Regions from separate parts of the Pseudomonas sp. GL-RE-29 genome, predicted to be linked through region 3. Evidence: predicted binding sites of a transcription regulator. Region 3 holds the regulator's gene; each other region holds the start of a gene.
What was found. The regulator sigma-54, encoded in region 3, starts transcription at its own class of promoters, with help from an activator protein. The targets are predictions, from matches to a motif close to ANTGGCATNNANNTTGCTNT.
Positions count from the first base shown of each region.

Region 1 (7,240 bases), on a different contig from region 3:
GGCTGGAGCGCATGGGGCTCGCCGAGCAGGTGTCGCTCAAGGGCGGGCAGGTGTTCGACACGCTGGAGCTGGGCATGATCGCGGCCGCCCGAGGTTACGGCGTGTCCATGGGCGATTTGCTGATGGTGGCGGAGGATGTGGCCCAGGGACGTCTGAGTCTGCCGTGGCCGACCGCCGTTGCCAGCGGTGAGAAATATTACCTGGTCTGGCCGAAAACCCGCCCCGGCGGTGAGCGGATGCGCCGGCTCAGCGACTTCCTGCAAAACGAAGTCAGGGCCATGGAATTGCCCGATGTCGAGCACTTGAGCTGAAACGATGAAGCCGCCGCAGTAGCGGCCTTGAGCCATATCCCGGTTAATTGCTCAAGTATTCCCGCTGGCCGCCGAATATCTGCACATGGAACCTTCGTGCAGGTTCGATGCTTTCCCCATTATTAGAAATTTTGCTGAGTATGCGCTGCGATCAGGATGATCTGGCTGCTCGGCCAGGAGCTGTCATGTCTCAACCTCGTGCCCGGATCGCTTCACAGCTTGGTCTCGCGCTCGCCGTGATTCTAGCGATTGTCATCACTGGCAGTAGCGTGTTCGCCCTGCGCTCGCTGGATACCGCCAACCTCGCTACCCGCGAAGAGCACCTGGCCAGCGAGGCCCGGTTGCTGGCCGATCAATTGAGCACCTTTCACGGCACGTTGCGTGAGAGCACCCAGCGTCTCGCCGGTCTGTTCGAGAAGCGTTTCAGTGCCGGCCTGAGCGTGCACCCGGATGAGCCGGTGGCCGTCGCGGGTACTCAGACGCCGGGGCTGCACCTGGGCAGCGACGTACTGAACAATAATTTCAACGAAGTGGACGAGTTCAAGCAATTGACTGCGGGGGTGGCCACGGTATTCGTGCGCAGCGGTGAAGACTTCATTCGCGTCAGCACATCCTTGACCAAGCAGGATGGCAATCGGGCTATCGGTACGCTGCTCGATCACGCCAACCCGGCTTATGCACGCTTGATGGCGGGGCAGAGCTATGTCGGACGCGCGCTGCTGTTTGATCGTTTCTATATGACGCAATACACCCCCGTGCGGGATGGCGGCGGTAAGGTCATCGCCGTGCTGTTTGTAGGATTTGATTACACCGACGCGCAGAAAGCGCAGTTCGAAAACCTCAAGCGTTTCCGCATCGGTCAGACCGGTTCTCTGGCGTTGCTGGACGAGCAGAACAAGTGGCTGGTGCCGATTGCCGGGGTGCAAGTACCGGATCAGGCCATTGCGACCATCAACGGCTTGGCGAAAACACCAGGCAAGGGTGATTTCTGGAGCGACAAGTCCGAAGATTTCTATAGCGTGGCCGTGCCGTTCGAAGGCGGGCCGTGGTCGGTGGTGGCGAGTATGCCGAAAACCGAGATCAGCGCCGTGACCTGGAGCGTCGGCATTCAATTGGCCATCGGCAGTCTGTTGGCGATGCTGATCGCGGTGGGTTCAGCGGTCTGGTTGCTGCGCAGCAAACTCGCACCGCTGGGTGATCTGGTGCGTCAGGCCGAGGCGTTGGGTGCCGGTGATCTGAGCGTGCGCCTGAGCGTGTCGAGTAACGACGAAATCGGCCAGCTGGCCCGCGCTTTCAATCAGATGAGCCAAGCGTTGTCGACCATGGTCGAGCACATCCGTAACGCCTCGATGGAGGTCAACAGCCGCGCTCAGGCCTTGTCCGGTTTGTCCGGTGGCGCCTATGAAGGCATGGAGCAGCAATCCGGCGAAATCACCAGCATGGCTGGCGCCGTGGAAGAATTCAGCGCCACGTCCCTGAACATTGCCGACAACATGGGCAGCACCCAGCGTCTGGCCCAGGAAAACGCACAGCAAACCCAGATCGGTCGTACATCGATGGACGAAGCGTCCTCGTCGCTGGAGCAAATCGCCGGTGCGTTGAACAGCACGGCGACGGTGATCAACACCTTGGGGCAGCGCTCCCAGGAAATCGGCGGCATCGTCGGTGTGATCACTTCGATTGCCGAACAGACCAACCTGCTGGCGCTGAATGCTGCGATCGAAGCCGCTCGCGCCGGTGAGCAGGGCCGCGGCTTTGCCGTGGTGGCTGATGAAGTGCGCAACCTGGCCTCGCGGACCCGTCAGGCCACGGACGAAATTTCCGTGATGATCCAGAGCATCCAACAGGAAACCGGCAACGCCATCAGCACCATGGAGCAGGGCAATGTGCTGATGCAGGAAGGCTTGTCGCGCAATGCCAACGTGGCTTCGGCACTGGCGCGGATCGACGAACAAAGCCGCTCGGCCGGTCAGCAATTTGCTGCGATTACCACGGCGACTCAGGAGCAGAGCAGCACTGCGACTTTGCTCAGCAGCAATTTGCAGAGTATTGCCCTGGCCAACAGTGAGCAGCGTGAGGTGGTGTCCAACCTGGTGGTCACTGCTAAAGAGCTGGAGAAACTGGCGGCGGATTTGCGTTCCGAGGTTGACCGCTTCCGTTGAGGCGCGGCTGAAATCGCCATCGCGGGCAAGCCCGCTCCCACAGGGTTTGTTGGTCTGCAATCGTGTGAAGCACGCTGAACCTGTGGGAGCGTGGCTTGCCCGCGATGGGAGCGACGCGGTGTCGGCACTTATTGCGTCGCCGGCCGATACTGCAATGCTTCGGCCAGATGCTCGCGGCTGATCCCTTCGACCTGCTCCAGATCCGCCAACGTCCGCGCTACCTTCAGCAACCGGTGCGCCGAACGCAGCGAAAGGGTTAGCCGTTCACAGGCGTTTTCCAGCCAATGCTCATCGGCTGTGGATAACTTGCAGTGCCGACGAACCCCCGGCAGATCAAGGAAAGCGTTGGCGCAGCCCTGACGTTTTTGCTGTCGTTCGCGAGCCTCAGCGACCAGTGCTGCTGCGCTGGCGCTGTCCTCTCCTGGTTTCACTGCCGGATTCAACGCGGTGGCCTCCCGCGCCACGGTCAGGTGCAAGTCGATCCGATCCAGCAACGGTCCTGAGAGTTTGTTGCGATAACGCTGAACCATGTCAGGTGTGCAAGAGCACCGCCCAGTGGGTTCACCAAGATATCCACAGGGGCACGGATTCATCGCCGCCACCAACTGAAAACGCGCCGGAAACCGAACGCGATCTTTCGCCCGCGAAATCACGATATGGCCGGATTCCAGTGGCTCCCTTAAAACCTCCAGCACCTTGCGATCAAACTCTGGCAGCTCATCCAGGAACAGCACGCCATGATGAGCAAGTGTGATCTCGCCGGGTTGCGGTTTCGAGCTGCCGCCAACCAACGCCGGGCCGGAGGCAGAGTGATGGGGTTGCCTGAAGGGGCGCTGCGGCCAATGGCTCAACGGCGTGCAACTGCTGACTGACTGAATTGCCGCCACTTCCAGAGCTTCGCTTTCGCTCAGCGGTGGCAGCAATCCTGGCAGGCGGCTCGCCAGAAGCGTCTTGCCGGTACCTGGAGGCCCGCTGAACAGCAAGTTGTGCGCACCCGCCGCAGCAATCAACAGCGCCCGTTTGGCAGCTTGCTGCCCCTGTACTTCATTCAAATCGGGGTAGGGCTTGCTCGCGTGAATCAAACCATCGGAGACATACGGTTCAACCGGCGTGTGCCCGTTGAAATGGGCGACGGCTTCCAGCAGATGATCCACCGCAATCACCTTCAGTCCCGACGCGAGACAGGCCTCCTCGGCGTTCACCCGCGGCACCATCAACGAACGCCCGGCCTTGCGCGCCGCCAATGCCGCTGGCAACACCCCACGAACCGCCCGCACCGCGCCTGACAGCGCCAGTTCTCCCAGACACTCCACATCATCCAGCGTCAACGCCGGCACCTGCACACTGGCCGAAAGAATCCCCAAGGCAATCGCCAAATCGAACCGCCCGCCATCCTTGGGCAAATCCGCCGGGGCCAGATTGAGCGTGATCCGCCGTGCCGGAAATTGCAGCCCCGAATTGATGATCGCACTGCGCACCCGATCCTTGCTCTCCTTCACCGCGGCCTCGGGCAGGCCGACCATGGTCAGCGACGGCAAGCCGTTGGCCAGATGGACTTCGACGGTTACGGCGGGCGCTTCCACACCCACCTGGGCGCGGCTGTGGACGATGGCGAGAGACATGGTCGTTCCTTGAGTTGTACAGGGGGCCGCTTCCTGCGGGTTTTTCAAGGGTAGTTGGCGGGGGAGATTCTGGCGGGGCGGTTGAGGAGGCAAACCTTCACTGGATGTTGCAGGTGCTTAACCTGTAGGAGCCGGCTTGCTGGCGATGGCGACAAGTCAGTCAACATCGTTGTTGAATGATCAAACGCGATCGCCAGCAAGCCGGCTCCTGCAGTTATTCGGTTTGTGCTGGTGGGTTTAGCTTCGCTTCCATCTCAGCGACCTTGGCCTCAAGTGCCTCCAACCGTGCCCGTGTCCGCGCCAGTACGACCATCTGACTATCAAACTCTTCCCGGCTCACCAGATCCAGCTTGCTGAAGCCACTCTGCAGCAACATTTTGAACTGACTTTCGATCTCTGCTTTCGGCAGTGGGGTGTCGCCGCTGAAGAGGCGGGAGGCGGTGCCGGTCAGGGCATCGAGGAAGTCTTTGGGCGCGAGCATGGTGAATGTCCTGGAAACAATGGCGGGCAGTGTATCACGCAGTGTCTATAGTCAAATTCGCCGGCTAGGGATGCACGCTTTTCGCGCATGCAGACGGACGGCGTCGCACCGTTGTTGTGCGTAACGAGCCGGGTGTTGTTGCGAAGTGGTTACGATCAGAGGGCAAAGGCTTGAAATCAGTGAAAATTCTGGAGATGGCAAGCTTTCTGCTTAGACCCTGATGACCCATGCACTGATGCAGTCGCTGTGACGAATGCAGTGCGCCGAACGAAACGCGGGGAGTGTTTCGCAAGGAGCGGTTAGCTGGCGTCGGACGGGCAAGTAAGGCCGACGATGCGTTACAAAGCCAGGCACTGCGCTTAGACTTGAGACGGGTTTGTTTTCCTGGGGCAAGTCCACCAATTCGGGAGAGAGTTTTCATGAAGCTAGTCACTGCCATCATCAAGCCGTTCAAGTTGGACGACGTGCGCGAGTCGTTGTCCGAGATCGGCGTGCAGGGCATTACCGTTACTGAAGTCAAAGGCTTCGGTCGGCAGAAGGGTCACACCGAGCTGTATCGCGGCGCGGAGTACGTGGTCGATTTCCTGCCAAAGGTGAAGATTGATGTCGCCATTGACGACAAGGATCTCGACCGGGTTATCGAGGCGATAACCAAGGCCGCCAACACCGGCAAGATCGGTGACGGCAAGATTTTCGTGGTCAATCTGGAACAGGCGATTCGCATCCGTACCGGCGAAACCGATACCGACGCAATCTAAGCCGCCACAAACCCAACGCCCCAGGAGAAAACAATATGACTCTGCGTAAATTCGCAGGGCTAGGAGCCCTGTTGTCCCTCGTAATGCCCAGCCTGGCCATGGCGGCAGACGAAGTGGCAGCTCCAGTCCTCAACTCCGGCGACACCGCCTGGATGTTGACCTCGACAGCCCTCGTGCTGTTCATGACCATTCCCGGCCTCGCGCTGTTCTACGGCGGCATGGTTCGGTCGAAAAACATTCTTTCCGTGATGATGCAGTGCTTCGCCATTACCGGTCTGATCAGCGTCCTGTGGGTCATTTATGGCTACAGCATCGCGTTCGACACCACGGGCATGGAGCAGGGCGTCGTCAACTTCAACTCGTTCTTCGGCGGCATGGGCAAGGCGTTCCTCGCCGGTGTCACGCCAGCCAGCCTGACCGGCCCGGCAGCGCTGTTCCCTGAGGCGGTGTTCATCACCTTCCAGATGACCTTTGCCATCATCACCCCGGCGCTGATCGTCGGTGCCTTCGCCGAGCGGATGAAGTTCTCCGCGATGCTGATCTTCATGGGCATCTGGTTCACCCTGGTTTATGCACCGATCGCGCACATGGTCTGGTCCGGCAACGGCGGCCTGATGTGGGACTGGGGCGTGCTGGACTTCGCCGGCGGCACCGTGGTGCACATCAACGCCGGTGTGGCCGGTCTGATCGCCTGCCTGGTACTGGGCAAGCGTAAAGGCTTCCCGACCACGCCGATGGCGCCGCACAACCTCGGCTATACCCTGATGGGCGCGGCGATGCTGTGGGTCGGTTGGTTCGGTTTCAACGCCGGTTCCGCTGCGGCGGCCAACGGCACCGCCGGCATGGCGATGCTCGTTACACAAATCGCTACCGCTGCCGCTGCACTGGGCTGGATGTTCGCTGAGTGGGTCACCCACGGTAAGCCAAGCGCATTGGGTATTGCTTCGGGTGTGGTTGCTGGCCTGGTTGCGATTACCCCGGCGGCTGGCACCGTAGGCCCGATGGGCGCTCTGGTGATCGGTCTTGCAGCTGGTGTGGTGTGCTTCTTCTGCGCAACCACCCTGAAACGCAAACTCGGCTATGACGATTCCCTGGATGCCTTCGGCGTACACGGTATCGGCGGTATCCTCGGCGCGATCCTGACCGGTGTGTTCGCTGCACCGTCCCTGGGTGGCTTCGGCACCGTGACCGACATCGCTGCACAAGTCTGGATTCAATGCAAAGGCGTGGGCTTCACGGTGATCTACACCGCGATCGTCACCTTCATCATTCTCAAGGTGCTGGATGCCGTCATGGGGCTGCGCATCACTGAAGAAGAAGAGGCCGTCGGCATCGATCTGGCGCTTCACAACGAACGCGGCTACAACTTGTAAGTACGCGCATAAAAAATTTGCCCGGCTTGCCGGGCATTTTTTTGTCTGGAATTTGTCATCAAAGGAAGCGCTGAAAGGTTTTTTCTTACAGCTTTTACGACGTTTGCGACGAGTGTTTTTGTGCCGCCAATGGCTTACAGGATAGAAGGAATATTAGGGCCTTTGTTTTTTCCCAGAGCGCGCTAGAATGCGCCCCGAACGTGCGGAGAACTGTATGTGGCAACAGACTCTGATTACCCTGCGGGCGAGGCCCCGGGGCTTTCATCTGGTAACGGACGAGTTACTCGCCGGCCTGCCTGAACTCAAGGCGTGTCGGGTCGGTCTGTTGCATTTGTGGCTGCAGCATACCTCGGCGTCGTTGACCATCAACGAGAACGCCGATCCGGCGGTACGTCGCGACTTCGAACGATTTTTCAATCGTCTGATCCCACAAGGAACAGACGGATATGAGCATAACGACGAAGGCCTGGACGACCTCCCGGCGCACTTCAAGGCCAGCGTGCTTGGCTGTCAGCTCAGTTTGCCGATCTCGG
Region 1 is NZ_JAGYGD010000008.1:93,415-100,654, reverse strand. Features, by position in the region: gene KGB21_RS09365 (LysR substrate-binding domain-containing protein) at 1-311, shown strand, start outside; gene KGB21_RS09360 (methyl-accepting chemotaxis protein) at 497-2,473, shown strand; gene KGB21_RS09355 (YifB family Mg chelatase-like AAA ATPase) at 2,602-4,095, opposite strand; gene KGB21_RS09350 (accessory factor UbiK family protein) at 4,310-4,576, opposite strand; gene glnK (P-II family nitrogen regulator) at 4,996-5,334, shown strand; gene KGB21_RS09340 (ammonium transporter) at 5,370-6,707, shown strand; gene KGB21_RS09335 (secondary thiamine-phosphate synthase enzyme YjbQ) at 6,922-7,240, shown strand, end outside.
Region 1: the regulator sigma-54 is predicted to act here: its motif matches at 4,770-4,789, upstream of glnK (P-II family nitrogen regulator).

Region 2 (7,240 bases), on a different contig from region 3:
CGAACGCGCCGCCCTGATAGGACGCGACAGCGCTGTCCAGATCGGAATGCGCGGTCATGATGATCACTGGCAGCCGTGGGTGTTGCTCGCGAATCCGCGCCAGAAGGTCCAGGCCGCTGGCGCCGGGCATGCGGATGTCGGAGATGATCACGTCCGGCTGCTGGCGCGCCAAGCGGCTCATCACGCCATCGGCGCTGTCGAAGCTTTGTGTGGTCATGCCTTCTTGCTGCAAGGCTTTTTCCAGGACCCAACGGATAGAACGGTCGTCATCGACGATCCACACGGTTTCACTACGGCTCATGTCGATGTGGCTCCTTGTTCCAGTGGCAGAAAGATCGAGAAAGTGGTGTGGCCTGGGTGGCTGTCACATTCGATCAGGCCCTGGTGCTGGCTGATGATGTTCTGGGTAATGGCCAGGCCGAGCCCGGTACCGTCCGGACGACCGCTGACCATGGGAAAGAAGATGGTTTCCTGGAGTTCCGCAGGAATGCCGGGACCGTTGTCGATGATTTCGATCTTGGTCACCAGGCGATGGCGCACGTGGCCGATGGTGAATTGGCGCATGGCGCGGGTGCGCAAACTGATGCGGCCCAGGCGCAACTCGTTCTGGCTGCTGATGGCCTGCATCGCATTGCGCACGATATTCAGGACTGCCTGAATCATTTGTTCGCGATCGATCAGGACGTCGGGAATGCTTGGGTCATAGTCACGCACCAATGTAATGCAGCCTTGGCTTTCGGCCTCGACCAGATGGCAGACGCGCTCCAACACCTCGTGGATGTTGCACATCGCCAGCGACGGCAGCTTGTTGGAGCCGAGCATGCGGTCCACCAGATTTCTCAGGCGGTCGGCTTCTTCGATGATGACGTTGGTGTAGTCGCGCAGGCTTTCTTCCGGCAGCTCACGGGCCAGCAATTGCGCCGCGCCGCGAATCCCGCCCAGGGGGTTTTTGATTTCATGGGCCAGGCCGCGCACCAGCATCTTGCTGGTTTCCTGCTTCGACAGTTGCGCTTCTTCCTTGGTGATACGCAGCAAGCGGTCACGGGGATGGACTTCGAGCAGCAGCATTGTCTTGCCATCGCTCAGGATAGGCGTCACGGCGTAATCGACGGTCAGGGTTTGGCCGGTGAGGGCGGTGAGCATCGCTTCACGTTTGGTGAACGGGTGCGCCTGCTGCACCGCCTGACGCAAGGAATTCAGCGCCTCGGTGGATTCGGTGAATAACTCGCTGATGAATTGCCCATGGCTGCGCTGGCCGCTGATGGCCAGAAGCATCTCCGCCGCCGGGTTCATGTACTCAAGGCGCAATTCGGCGTCGAGCAGGATGGTCGCGGTGGTGAGGTTGTCGAGTAGCAAGCGGTGCAGTGCGTCGCTAATGGTCATCGGGACCTCTTTTGGAGCAGGGCGGCGCGCAGGAAAAAAGCGCTGATGCGGGGAAAATGCAAAAACCAAACCAAGGCTCCGAAAAGAAGCGTTAAACGCCTGAAACGGGCGTTTGACGCTCGATTGCGTGGCGTACTGCCAGCTAACGCGGGTACTTTCGAACCAAAATGGGTTGAAGTGTGAGCGCAGTGCAACGAATCGCACCAATATAGTGCGCAAAGCTGAACGACGTTTGAAAGGTGCAAGAACGAACTTTTTTCTTCGGGTTCGTCGGTAAGTGGGGATTTCGGTCGTCGGCCGAAGATGCGTTTGAAGGCACCCGATCAGCGCCCAGGCCCTCGATGCTTTCGCACCCGTTGCACGTAAAAAGTGACTGTCGAGCTCTGCTGAACCACGGTTTCGCCGTCAATCACTTGCACTGCCAGACTGTGTTCACCGCGGTCGATGTTCACCAATTGGAGGATTGGTACGTTGGTTGGCTGGCCGTAAGGTTGGCCATCCAGAAGCAGTCTCAATAGATGAGGGGCTTGCAGACGCGGTTTGATCAGTGCGTTGACGGTGAAGGTGCCATTGTTGGCGCGCAGGGCTTCGGTGGTGGGCAGACCGGTGAGTTCCAGCACCTCGTAGGCGGCTTGGGGTTGTTCCTTTGGTTTGGGTTGAGTCGGGGGCGCAGGAGGCGACAAGGGTTCGACGCGATTGAGCGGCGGCAGCTCGACCGGCTGGGCGTTCACACCGTCAGGTGGTTGATTGCTGTAGGCCGTGTTGCCCTCGGCGTCAGTGTACTTGTAGATCTGCGCCGATACGGGCAGGGCGATCAGCAAAAGGATGAAGAGAAAACCACGACCCATAAAATCGACCGGAAACGAAAGCGATAGGTGCAGCATAGGGCAGGGTTGGTGGTAGACCCAAGTCGCTAAACATTTGGGCATGATTTACGGGTTTTCCCAAACATCACAAATCCGTCTGTAGGAGCCGTGAAATGACGGGCACAAAAAAAGGCCTCCCGAAGGAGGCCTTTCTTGTCACGCCGCTTGCGCAGGCGCTACCGGATTAGCAGCTGTAGTACAGCTCGTATTCCAGTGGGTGTACGAAGGTACGTACCTTGATTTCTTCTTCGCTTTTCAGGGCGATGTAAGCGTCGATGAAATCGTCGCTGAAAACGCCGCCTTTGGTCAGGAACGCACGACCTTTGTCCAGCTCTTCCAGGGCTTCTTTCAAGCTGCCGCAAACTTGTGGGATCTCTTTCGCCTCTTCAGGCGGCAGGTCGTACAGGTTTTTGTCAGCAGCATCGCCAGGGTGAATCTTGTTCTGGATACCGTCCAGGCCAGCCATCAACAGGGCGGCGAAGCACAGGTACGGGTTGGCAGCCGGATCCGGGAAGCGAGCTTCGATACGGCGGGCTTTAGGGCTCGACACGTAAGGAATACGGATCGAAGCGGAGCGGTTGCGAGCCGAGTAGGCCAGCATAACTGGAGCTTCGAAGCCTGGAACCAGACGCTTGTAGGAGTTGGTCGCCGGGTTGGTGAAGCCGTTCAGGGCTTTACCGTGCTTGATGATGCCGCCGATGAAGTAAAGGGCGGTATCGGACAGGCCGGCATAGCCTTCGCCTGCGAAGGTGTTCTTGCCATCTTTCCAGATGGACATGTGTACGTGCATACCCGAACCGTTGTCGCCGTACAGCGGCTTAGGCATGAAGGTCGCGGTGCGGCCGTAAGCGTCAGCAACGTTGTGTACAACGTACTTCAGGGTTTGGGTTTCGTCGGCTTTCTTCACCAGGGTGTTGAACTTGACGCCGATTTCGTTCTGGCCGGCAGTTGCCACTTCGTGGTGGTGAACTTCGACGGTCAGGCCCATTTCTTCCAGTGCGTTGCACATGGAGGTACGGATTTCGTGGTCGTGGTCGAACGGTGGAACCGGGAAGTAGCCGCCTTTGACGCCTGGACGGTGGCCCTTGTTGCCGCCTTCGATGTCCTGGTCGGACATCCAGGAGCCTTGTTCGGAGTAGATCTTGAACATGGAGCCGGAGATGTCGGACTTGAACTTCACTTGGTCAAAGATGAAGAACTCTGGCTCTGGACCAGCGAATACGGTGTCACCGATACCGGTGGATTTCAGGTGTTCTTCAGCGCGCTTGGCGATCGCACGTGGGTCGCGGTCGTAGCCTTGCATGCTCGAAGGTTCGATGATGTCGCAGACCAGGATCAGGGTCGGCTCTTCGGTGAACGGGTCCAGGACAGCGGTGGAGTCGTCCGGCATCAGGATCATGTCGGAGGCTTCGATGCCTTTCCAGCCAGCGATGGAGGAACCGTCGAACATTTTGCCGACTTCAAAGAAGTCATCATCCAGCGCATCGCGAGCCGGCATGGTCACGTGGTGCTGAGTGCCCTTGGTGTCTGTGAAGCGCAGATCAATCCACTTGACGTCATGATCTTTGATGAGTTGAACCGACTTCGACATAGTGTCCTCCGGGTGGATTAGGGCTGGTAGTGGATGCCCTTAAATGTTTGTGATGCCGGCGCGAATACTCTGCCAAGGCAACCTGCCTCACAAGGGAGCAAATTGCATGCCAGTGCCCCACCATGGGTTTTTTGCCCCAAATTCACGCTTATAGACGTGCAAAGCTTCTTAAAGCAGAAAAATGCGCTCCTTAATGTGGCGCTGGAAAGTGAAAGTGACCCGTTTTGGTGCGCGCAAAACCTTCTGCACATTAACTGGTTAAACCTTGAGCAATTTCCGCTATAATCCGCGCCCCCCTTTTTCGGCAGGCCCTGCGCGCGCTGTTTCCATGAAATTAATCGTAAAAGTCTTCCCCGAGATCACCATCAAGAGCCGCCCGGTACGGATGCGTTTCATCCGTCAGTTGGCCAAGAACATCCGTGCCGTGCTCCGCGATCTGGACCCGGCTGTGGTGGTGAACGGCGTGTGGGACAACCTCGAGCTGGAAACCCGCGTCAGCGATCCCAAGGCCCTGAAAGAGATGGGCGAGCGCCTGAGCTGCATGCCGGGCGTCGCGCACTTCCTGCAAATCGACGAATACCCGCTGGGCGACTTCGACGACATCGTCGAGAAGTGCAAACAGCATTACGGCGATGCGCTGGCCGGGAAGATTTTTTCGGTGCGTTGCAAACGCGCCGGCAAGCACCCATTTAGCTCCATAGACATCGAGAAATACGTCGGTAGCCAGTTGCGCCGACAGTGCGGTGCCGCCGGGATCGATCTGAAAAAGCCTGAAATCGAAGTTCGCATCGAAGTTCGCGACCAACGGTTGTTCGTGATCCACAGCCAGCACACCGGCATCGGCGGTTATCCGCTGGGAGCACTGGAACAGACGCTTGTGTTGATGTCCGGCGGGTTCGATTCCACCGTCGCGGCCTACCAGATCATGCGCCGTGGCCTGATGGCCCATTTCTGCTTCTTTAACCTGGGTGGACGGGCCCACGAGCTGGGCGTGATGGAAGTCGCGCACTTCATCTGGAAGAAGTACGGCAGCTCGCAACGCGTGCTATTTGTCAGTGTGCCGTTCGAGGAAGTGCTCGGAGAAATTCTCGGCAAAGTCGATAACAGTCATATGGGCGTAGTATTGAAGCGTATGATGTTGCGCGCTGCGTCGAAAATTGCTGATCGGCTGCAGATCGAGGCGCTGGTCACCGGTGAAGCGATCTCCCAGGTTTCGAGCCAGACATTGCCGAACCTGAACGTGATCGACTGCGTGACCGAGAAGCTGGTGCTGCGCCCGCTGATCGCCAGTCACAAGCAGGACATCATCGATACGGCCAACGAAATCGGCACCGCCGACTTCGCCAAGCACATGCCGGAATACTGCGGGGTCATTTCGGTGAACCCCAAGACCGCTGCAAAACGCCATCGCGTGGAGCACGAAGAGAAAGAGTTCGACATGGCCGTCCTTGAGCGTGCGCTCGAGAACGCCAAACTGGTACCGATCGATCGCGTGATCGATGAATTGGGCCAGGACGTACAGATTGAAGAAGTCAGCGATGCGCTGGCCGGTCAGATCGTCATCGACATCCGTCACCCGGATGCCGCTGAAGATGACCCGCTGGAGCTTGCTGGTATCGAGGTACAGACGATGCCGTTTTATGCACTGAACGCTCGTTTCAAGGAACTGGACCCTACTCGCCAGTACCTGCTGTATTGCGACAAAGGCGTGATGAGTCGCCTGCATGCCCACCATTTGCTCAGTGAGGGGCATGCCAATGTGCGCGTTTATCGACCGAGCTAAGTGCCCGGGGCTGTTTGCCTGTGGCCTGCGTCACCGGCCCCCCGATGCCACCGTCAAGCTGTAACGGCTTTTACGGACGCTACTGTTAATCGCTGCCAAGACTTGTCAGCACACCGAATCCTCTGATCGAGATACACAAGTGATCGAAAATCTACGCAACATCGCCATCATTGCTCACGTTGACCATGGTAAAACCACCCTGGTAGACAAACTCCTGCGTCAATCCGGCACCCTGGAGCGCAACGAGCTCAACGACGAGCGCGTGATGGACTCCAACGACCAGGAAAAAGAGCGCGGTATTACCATTCTGGCGAAAAACACCGCCATCAACTGGAACGGCTACCACATCAACATCGTGGACACCCCGGGCCACGCCGACTTCGGCGGCGAAGTTGAACGCGTAATGTCGATGGTTGACTCCGTTCTGCTGCTGGTTGACGCTCAAGACGGCCCTATGCCGCAAACCCGTTTCGTGACCAAGAAGGCTTTCGAAGCCGGCCTGCGTCCGATCGTGTGCATCAACAAGGTTGACCGTCCAGGCGCGCGTCCGGACTGGGTTCTGGACCAGATCTTCGACCTGTTCGACAACCTGGGTGCCACCGAAGAACAGCTGGACTTCAAAGTCGTCTACGCCTCGGCCCTGAACGGTATTGCCGGTCTGGACCACAACGAAATGGCTGAAGACATGACCCCGCTGTACCAGTCGATCGTCGACAACGTACCCGCGCCGGCTGTTGACCGTGACGGTCCGTTCCAGATGCAGATCTCCGCACTGGACTACAACAGCTTCCTGGGTGTTATCGGTGTTGGCCGTATCGCTCGTGGTCGCATCAAGCCGAACTCCCCGGTTGTCGCTATCGGCGCCGACGGCAAGAAGCGTAACGGTCGTATCCTGAAGCTGATGGGTCACCACGGTCTGCACCGTGTAGACGTTGACGAAGCTGCTGCAGGCGACATCGTGTGCATCAGCGGTATGGACTCGCTGTTCATCTCCGACACCCTGTGCCACCCGGACACCGTTGAAGCGATGAAGCCGTTGACCGTCGACGAGCCAACCGTTTCCATGACCTTCCAGGTAAACGACTCGCCATTCTGCGGTAAAGAAGGCAAGTTCGTGACTTCCCGTAACATCAAGGAACGTCTGGACAAAGAGCTGCTGTACAACGTTGCACTGCGCGTTGAAGAAGGCGACTCGGCTGACAAGTTCAAGGTTTCCGGCCGTGGCGAACTGCACCTCTCGGTACTGATCGAAACCATGCGTCGCGAAGGCTTCGAAATGGCTGTAGGCCGTCCGGAAGTGATCATCCGTCTGGTTGACGGCGTGAAGCACGAACCGTTCGAAAACGTCACCATCGACCTGCCGGAAGAATCCCAAGGCAAGGTGATGGAAGAGATGGGCCTGCGTAAAGGCGACCTGACCAACATGGTGCCGGATGGCAAAGGCCGTGTACGTCTGGAATACAACATCCCTGCTCGTGGTCTGATCGGTTTCCGTAACCAGTTCCTGACCCTGACCAACGGTGCTGGCATCCTGACCTCGATCTTCGACCGTTACGACGTGATGAAGTCGGGCGACATGTCCGGCCGTCAGAACGGCGTTCTGGTTTCGGTTGAAAC
Region 2 is NZ_JAGYGD010000002.1:185,056-192,295, reverse strand. Features, by position in the region: gene ntrC (nitrogen regulation protein NR(I)) at 1-301, opposite strand, end outside; gene glnL (nitrogen regulation protein NR(II)) at 298-1,383, opposite strand; gene KGB21_RS02600 (DUF4124 domain-containing protein) at 1,707-2,231, opposite strand; gene glnA (glutamate--ammonia ligase) at 2,434-3,840, opposite strand; gene thiI (tRNA uracil 4-sulfurtransferase ThiI) at 4,169-5,623, shown strand; gene typA (translational GTPase TypA) at 5,763-7,240, shown strand, end outside.
Region 2: the regulator sigma-54 is predicted to act here: its motif matches at 3,935-3,954, upstream of glnA (glutamate--ammonia ligase).

Region 3 (7,240 bases):
GCTGGTGATCCGGCGCATGCCCCAGGCACTCAGCGATACGCTGTTGGGGTTTGGTGCCGGAGTGATGCTGGCGGCGACCGCGTTTTCGTTGATCGTGCCGGGCATTGCGGCGGCAGAAAATCTTGGCATGACCCCATGGGCAGCCAGCAGCCTTATCTGTTTTGGCATCATGCTTGGCGCGTTCGGCCTGTTTCTGGTTGATCGCAAGGTCTCCGGGGCTTCGCCGGAAATGCTCGTAGGCACTGTTGAACATCCGGTGATTCCGCCGAGGATCTGGCTGTTCGTATTCGCCATCATTGCCCACAACATTCCCGAAGGCATGGCGGTCGGTGTTTCGGCTGGGGGTGGAATGCCTGATGCAGACAGTTTGGCGATGGGCATCGCCCTGCAGGATGTGCCGGAAGGGCTGGTGATTGCGTTGGTGCTGGCGGGAGCAGGGATGTCGCGCTTCAAGGCATTCCTGATCGGTGCGGCGTCAGGATTGGTCGAGCCGGTGTTCGCACTGTTGTGCGCCTGGCTGGTGAGCCTGGCCGAACTGTTATTGCCTTTGGGATTGGCGCTGGCGGCGGGAGCAATGCTTCTGGTGGTAACCCATGAAGTCATTCCAGAGTCGCGCCGACACGGTCACGACAAGTTGGCCAGTCTTGGGTTGTTGATCGGGTTTTGTTTGATGATGGTGATGGATACGGCGTTGGCTTGAACTGGGCGCAAAAAGCAGAAGGAACACTTGTGGCGAGGGAGCTTGCTCCCGCTCGACTGCGCAGCAGCCGTAATATCAGCCGGCGCGGAGTGTCAGATTCATTGTGACGACAGGTTTTGGGGCTGCTTCGCCGCCCAGCGGGAGCAAGCTCCCTCGCCACAAAAAAGCGGGTGTTACTCGCCTTCGTCGAAGTAGTTGTTGATCAATGCCACCAGTGCATCCAGCGCTTCCTGCTCCTGCTCGCCTTCCGTGCTTAGATAAATCTTTGTGCCCTTGCCGGCCGCCAGCATCATCATCGCCATGATGCTTTTACCGTCGACTGTGGTCTCTGGCGTGCGTCCTACCCTGATCGTGCAATCCTTGAACTGCCCGGCAACTCCAACGAATTTTGCGGACGCGCGGGCGTGCAGGCCCAGCTTGTTGATGATTTCGATTTCCAGAGCAGGCATCGCGGTGTGAATCCTTTAGCTGAGGTCGCGGTGGCGGACCTGGACGTTCTTCAGGGATTGTTGCAGGGTCTTGGCCAAGCGTTCAGTCAGGTAAACGGAGCGGTGATGGCCGCCAGTGCAGCCAATGGCAATGGTGACATAGGCGCGGTTGCTGGCGGCAAAGCGGGGCAACCATTTGAGCAGATAGGTGGATATGTCCTGATACATCTCTTCGACATCCGGTTGTGCCGCCAGGTACTCGGCAACCGGTTGATCGAGTCCGGACTGTTCACGAAGCTCCGGCTTCCAATATGGGTTCGGCAGGCAGCGCACGTCGAACACCAGATCGGCATCCACTGGCATGCCACGCTTGAACCCGAAAGACTCCACCAGGAACGCAGTTCCCGGCTCCGGCTGATTCAGCAGGCGCAGCTTGATGGTATCGCGCAGCTGATACAGGTTCAGGTTGGTGGTGTTTATCTTGAGATCGGCGAGGTCCGCAATCGGTCCGAGCAGAGTGCTCTCGACGCTGATTGCTTCGGCGAGCGATCGGTTGGCGTTGCTCAATGGGTGACGTCGACGGGTTTCCGAGAATCGCTTGAGTAGCGTTTCGTCGTCGGCATCCAGGTACAAGACATCGCACTGGATGTGCCGGCTGCGGACTTCTTCCAGCAGGTCAGGAAAACGAGTCAGATGGCTCGGCAAGTTACGCGCGTCGATGGACACGGCAACCAGTGGCTGAGACAACTCGGTGTGAATCAGTGCGCGCTCGGCCAATTCCGGCAGCAACCCGGCAGGCAGGTTGTCGATGCAGTAGTAGCCATTGTCCTCGAGTACATCGAGGGCGGTACTTTTACCCGAGCCGGAACGGCCACTGACGATGATCAAGCGCATGATTAGTGCCCGTTTTGCTCGTCCAGGACAACCTGATACAAGGCTTCATTGCTCGGAGCGCTGCGCAGTTTTTCGCGCACTTCCTTGCGGTCGAGCATGCTGGCGATCTGGCGCAACAGCTCCAGGTGCGCATCGGTAGCGGCTTGGGGGACCAGCAGAACGAACAGCAGGTCAACCGGCGCGCCGTCGATGGCGTCGAAATCGATTGGGGCGTCCAGGTGCATCAAGGCACTGATGGGTGAATCACAGCCCTTGAGGCGGCAGTGAGGAATGGCGATGCCGTTACCAAAACCGGTGGATCCGAGTTTTTCACGGGCAATCAAAGCCTCGAAGACATCTTGCATCTCCAGATCCGGCACTTCGCGATGGATGAGGTTGGCAATTTGCTCGAGGGCTTTCTTTTTACTGCCGCCCGGCACGTTCACCAGGGAACGGCCGGGGGTCAGGATGCTTTCAAGTCGGATCATGGGTTGGGAGTGTTAACGACCGGTAGCGCCCTGGAGGAGGCTCTGGGTCTTTTCCTTATGCTTTTTGAGTTGTTTATCAAGCTTGTCGGTGAGTGCGTCGATCGCCGCGTACATGTCGGTATGCTCCGCGTTGGCGACCACTTCATTCCCGGGAATATGCAGCGTGGCTTCGATTTTCTGCTTCAGCTTTTCGACCGTCATCGTGACCTGCACGTTGGTGATCTTGTCGAAATGCCTCTCTAATCGTTCGAGTTTTTCGCCGATGTAGGTGCGAAGAGGTTCGGTCACTTCCAGTTGGTGTCCACTGATGTTGACTTGCATACAGCTTCTCCTTCGTTGCCAGTGCATAAAGCGGCAGATCAGATGATCTGCCACTGGAACGCTGTGGCGTGGCTCTACATCAACCGCTTGCGTTCGCTCGAAGGCGCGATCCCGAGGGATTCGCGGTACTTGGCGACGGTGCGGCGAGCCACCTGAATGCCTTGTGCCTCCAGTAAACCAGCGATCTTGCTGTCACTCAACGGCTTTTTCTGATTTTCCGCGGCAACCAGTTTTTTGATGATCGCGCGGATCGCCGTGGACGAGCATTCGCCGCCTTCGGAGGTGCTGACGTGGCTGGAAAAAAAGTATTTCAGTTCATATATGCCCCGCGGGGTATGCATGAATTTCTGCGTAGTCACCCGCGAGATAGTCGACTCGTGCATGCCGACCGCTTCGGCGATGTCATGCAGGACCAACGGTTTCATCGCTTCGTCGCCGTACTCCAGGAAGCCGCGCTGATGCTCGACGATCTGGGTGGCCACTTTCATCAGGGTTTCGTTGCGGCTTTGCAGGCTCTTGATGAACCAGCGGGCTTCTTGCAGCTGATTGCGCATGAAGGTGTTATCGGCGCTGGTATCGGCACGACGGACGAACCCGGCGTACTGAGCGTTGACCCGTAAACGTGGCACCGATTCCTGGTTGAGCTCCACCAGCCAGCGTTCGTTGTCCTTGCGCACGATCACGTCGGGAACGACGTACTCGGCTTCGGTGGACTCGATTTGCGATCCAGGGCGCGGGTTGAGGCTCTGGACCAGTTCGATGACCTGGCGCAGTTCATCTTCCTTAAGCTTCATGCGGCGCATCAGCTGGCTGTAGTCGCGACTGCCGAGCAAGTCGATGTAATCGGTGACCAGGCGCTTGGCTTCAGCCAGCCAAGGGGTCTTGGCGGGCAACTGGCGCAATTGCAGCAACAGGCATTCGCCCAGGTTGCGAGCGCCGATGCCGGCCGGTTCGAATTGCTGGATGCGGTGCAGGACGGCCTCGATTTCGTCGAGCTCGATGTCCAGTTCCGGATCGAAGGCTTCGAGGATTTCCTCGAGCGTCTCGTCCAGGTAGCCCTGATTGTTGATGCAATCGATCAGCGTCACGGCGATCAGGCGATCGGTGTCGGACATCGGCGCCAGGTTCAGTTGCCAGAGCAGGTGGCTTTGTAGGCTCTCCCCGGCGGATGTACGGGTGGTGAAATCCCACTCGTCGTCATCGTTGCTCGGCAGGCTGCTGGCGCTGGTCTGGTAGACGTCTTCCCAGGCAGTATCGACGGGCAGCTCATTGGGTATGCGCTCGTTCCAGTCGCCTTCCTCGAGGTTATCCACCGTCGGGGCGCTTTCCTGGTAGGAGGGTTCCTGAATGTCGCTGTTGGGCTTCTGTTCGGCGTTGTCGGCCAAGGGGTCGGTGTTGTCGAAGTCGTCGCCTTCTTCCTGGCGTTCGAGCATCGGATTGGACTCCAGGGCCTCCTGGATTTCCTGTTGCAGGTCCAGGGTCGACAATTGGAGCAGGCGGATGGCCTGTTGCAGCTGCGGTGTCATCGTCAGCTGCTGGCCCATTCTCAAGACTAGCGATGGTTTCATGGCAGGGGCTTAACACCTTATTCGCCGGCGCACATGCGCCATCCACTACAGGGCGCCGGAGCGCCAAACATAAGCAAATTATATGCCCGAAACTGCAGCGTTTGCCTAGAGCGCTGTAACAATAAAAAAATGTTGATTTTTTATCGCAACAAGCGCTTTCGCGACCTGCCAGACACCTCAGCGCTTACAGGCGGAACTCATGGCCCAAGTACACTTCTTTAACCAGGTCGTTGGCCAGGATGGTTTCTGAGTCGCCTTCGGCGATCAGTTGACCATCGTTGACGATGTAGGCGGTTTCGCAGATATCCAGGGTTTCACGGACGTTGTGGTCGGTGATCAGCACGCCAATGCCCTTGGCCTTGAGGTGGTAGATGATCTGCTTGATGTCGCCTACCGAAATCGGGTCCACGCCGGCGAAAGGTTCATCGAGGAGGATGAATTTCGGGTTGGTGGCCAGCGCCCGGGCGATTTCCACGCGGCGGCGTTCACCACCGGACAGGCTCATGCCAAGGTTGTCGCGAATGTGGCTGATGTGGAATTCCTGCAGCAGGCTTTCCAGCTCCTGGCGACGACCGGCCTTGTCGAGTTCCTTGCGGGTCTCGAGGATTGCCATGATGTTGTCCGCTACTGAAAGCTTGCGGAAGATCGACGCTTCTTGCGGCAGATAGCCGATCCCGGCCTTTGCGCGGCCATGCATCGGCTGGTGGCTGACGTCCAGGTCGTCGATCAGGACGCGGCCCTGATCGGCCTGTACCAGGCCGACGATCATGTAGAAACAAGTAGTCTTGCCGGCGCCGTTGGGGCCAAGCAGGCCGACGATCTGACCGCTGTCGATGGACAGGCTGACGTCACGCACGACCTGACGGCTCTTGTAGCTCTTGGCCAGATGCTGAGCTTTCAGAGTTGCCATTACTGGGCCTTTTGCTCGTCGGTTTTCTTTTTCGGCTGGATCACCATGTCGATGCGCGGACGCGACTCGGTCACCTTGCTGCCGGTAGCGCGACCGGCGCTGGCGAGCTTTTTCTCGGTGTCGTAGACGATTTTCTCGCCCTGGGTGACGTTGTTGTCCTTGTCGATCACTTTGGCGCGATCGATCAGCACGACGCGATTTTGCGAGGCGTGATACTGGATGGTGACGCCGTAGCCTTGGACCGGCTTGGTGTCGCCTGCCGTTTGCAACTGCTCGAAGTAAGCCAGGTTGCCCACCGAGGTCACCACGTCGATATCGCCGTTCGGGGTGCGGGTCATGGTCACCTTGTTGCCGGTAACCTTCATCGAGCCCTGAGTGATGATCACGTCACCGGTGTAGGTGGCAATGCCGTTCTTGTCGTCCAGTTGGGCGTCGTCGGCCTGAATGCGGATAGGCTGTTGTTGATCGTCCGGCAGAGCCCAGGCGCTCACGCTTCCCAGTGCTGCGCCCAGACTGAGCAAAATAGGGAGGGTTTTAACGAGCCTCATACTGTCCTCTTACGTTCGATAGCAGGTGTATCCTGCTTTCTTTCAAATACGCTTTCATTCCGTTACCAGTCGATACACCGCCAGCGCCGTCGATTCTAACGGGTTGCTCGGTCTGCGCATATTGCTGTTGCGGGAACACGGTCATGCGAGTGGTGGTGATCAGGGTTCTGCGGTTTTTTTCGTCGAAACGCGTGATGCGTACCGAGTCGATCAGTTCAACCTGTGTACCGTCCGGATTGACTTCACCCTTTTCGCTCTGGACGTGCCACGGGAACTCCGTACCGCGGAACATGTTCAGGTCGGGGTTGGTCAGCAGCGTCACTTCGGTTGCTTTCAGGTGTTCGACTTTATCGGACGTCATCTCGTATTGCAGTTTGCCATCCGGCAGGAACTGCACGCTGTGGGCGTTGATGGCGTAATAGTCGATCGCGCTTTCGTCGACTTTCACCACTGGCTTGTCGAGGAAGCGTTCCGGGCTGATGTTCCAGTAGCCGACCGCAGCGAAAATCGCCGTGATGGAACCGAACACCAGTATGTTGCGAATCTTTTTGCTCAACATGGTTTGGCTCACAGGTACGCGGCGTTGGCCGCATCGAGACGGCCCTGGGCGCGCAGGATCAATTCGCAGAATTCGCGGGCGGCACCCTCGCCACCGCGGGCCTGAGTCACGCCGTGAGCGTGTTCACGTACGAAGCTGGCGGCGTTGGCCACTGCCATGCCCAGGCCGACGCGGCGAATCACCGGCAGGTCGGGCAGGTCGTCGCCGAGGTAGGCGACCTGTTCATAGCTTAGGTTGAGTTGGCCCAGAAGCTCGTCGAGCACCACCAGTTTGTCTTCGCGACCCTGGTAAAGGTGCGGAATGCCCAGATTCTTCGCCCGTCGCTCTACGACTGGGGTTTTGCGACCGCTGATAATCGCGGTCTGCACGCCGGCTGCCATCAGCATCTTGATGCCTTGGCCGTCGAGAGTGTTGAAGGTCTTGAATTCACTGCCGTCTTCGAGGAAGTACAAGCGACCATCGGTCAGTACGCCGTCGACGTCGAATACCGCCAGTTTGATCTGTTGGCCGCGTTGCAGAAGGTCTGCGCTCATTACATTACTCCCGCACGCAGCAAGTCGTGCATGTTCAAGGCGCCGACCGGGCGGTCTTCGCTGTCGACCACGACCAGTGCGTTGATTTTATGGTCTTCCATGATTTTCAGGGCCTCGGCGGCGAGCATTTCGGCGCGGGCCGTCTTGCCATGGGCGGTCATGACCTGGTCAATCGTGGCGCTGTGGATATCGATGCTGCGATCCAGGGTGCGGCGCAAATCGCCGTCGGTGAAGATCCCGGCGAGTTTGCCGTCGGCTTCAAGGATTACGGTCATGCCCAGGCCTTTGCGGGTCATTTCCATCAGCGCGTCC
Region 3 is NZ_JAGYGD010000012.1:139,820-147,059, reverse strand. Features, by position in the region: gene KGB21_RS12660 (ZIP family metal transporter) at 1-700, shown strand, start outside; gene KGB21_RS12655 (HPr family phosphocarrier protein) at 874-1,149, opposite strand; gene rapZ (RNase adapter RapZ) at 1,165-2,022, opposite strand; gene ptsN (PTS IIA-like nitrogen regulatory protein PtsN) at 2,025-2,489, opposite strand; gene hpf (ribosome hibernation-promoting factor, HPF/YfiA family) at 2,502-2,810, opposite strand; gene KGB21_RS12635 (RNA polymerase factor sigma-54) at 2,885-4,378, opposite strand; gene lptB (LPS export ABC transporter ATP-binding protein) at 4,563-5,288, opposite strand; gene lptA (lipopolysaccharide transport periplasmic protein LptA) at 5,288-5,836, opposite strand; gene lptC (LPS export ABC transporter periplasmic protein LptC) at 5,823-6,395, opposite strand; gene KGB21_RS12615 (KdsC family phosphatase) at 6,404-6,928, opposite strand; gene KGB21_RS12610 (KpsF/GutQ family sugar-phosphate isomerase) at 6,928-7,240, opposite strand, start outside.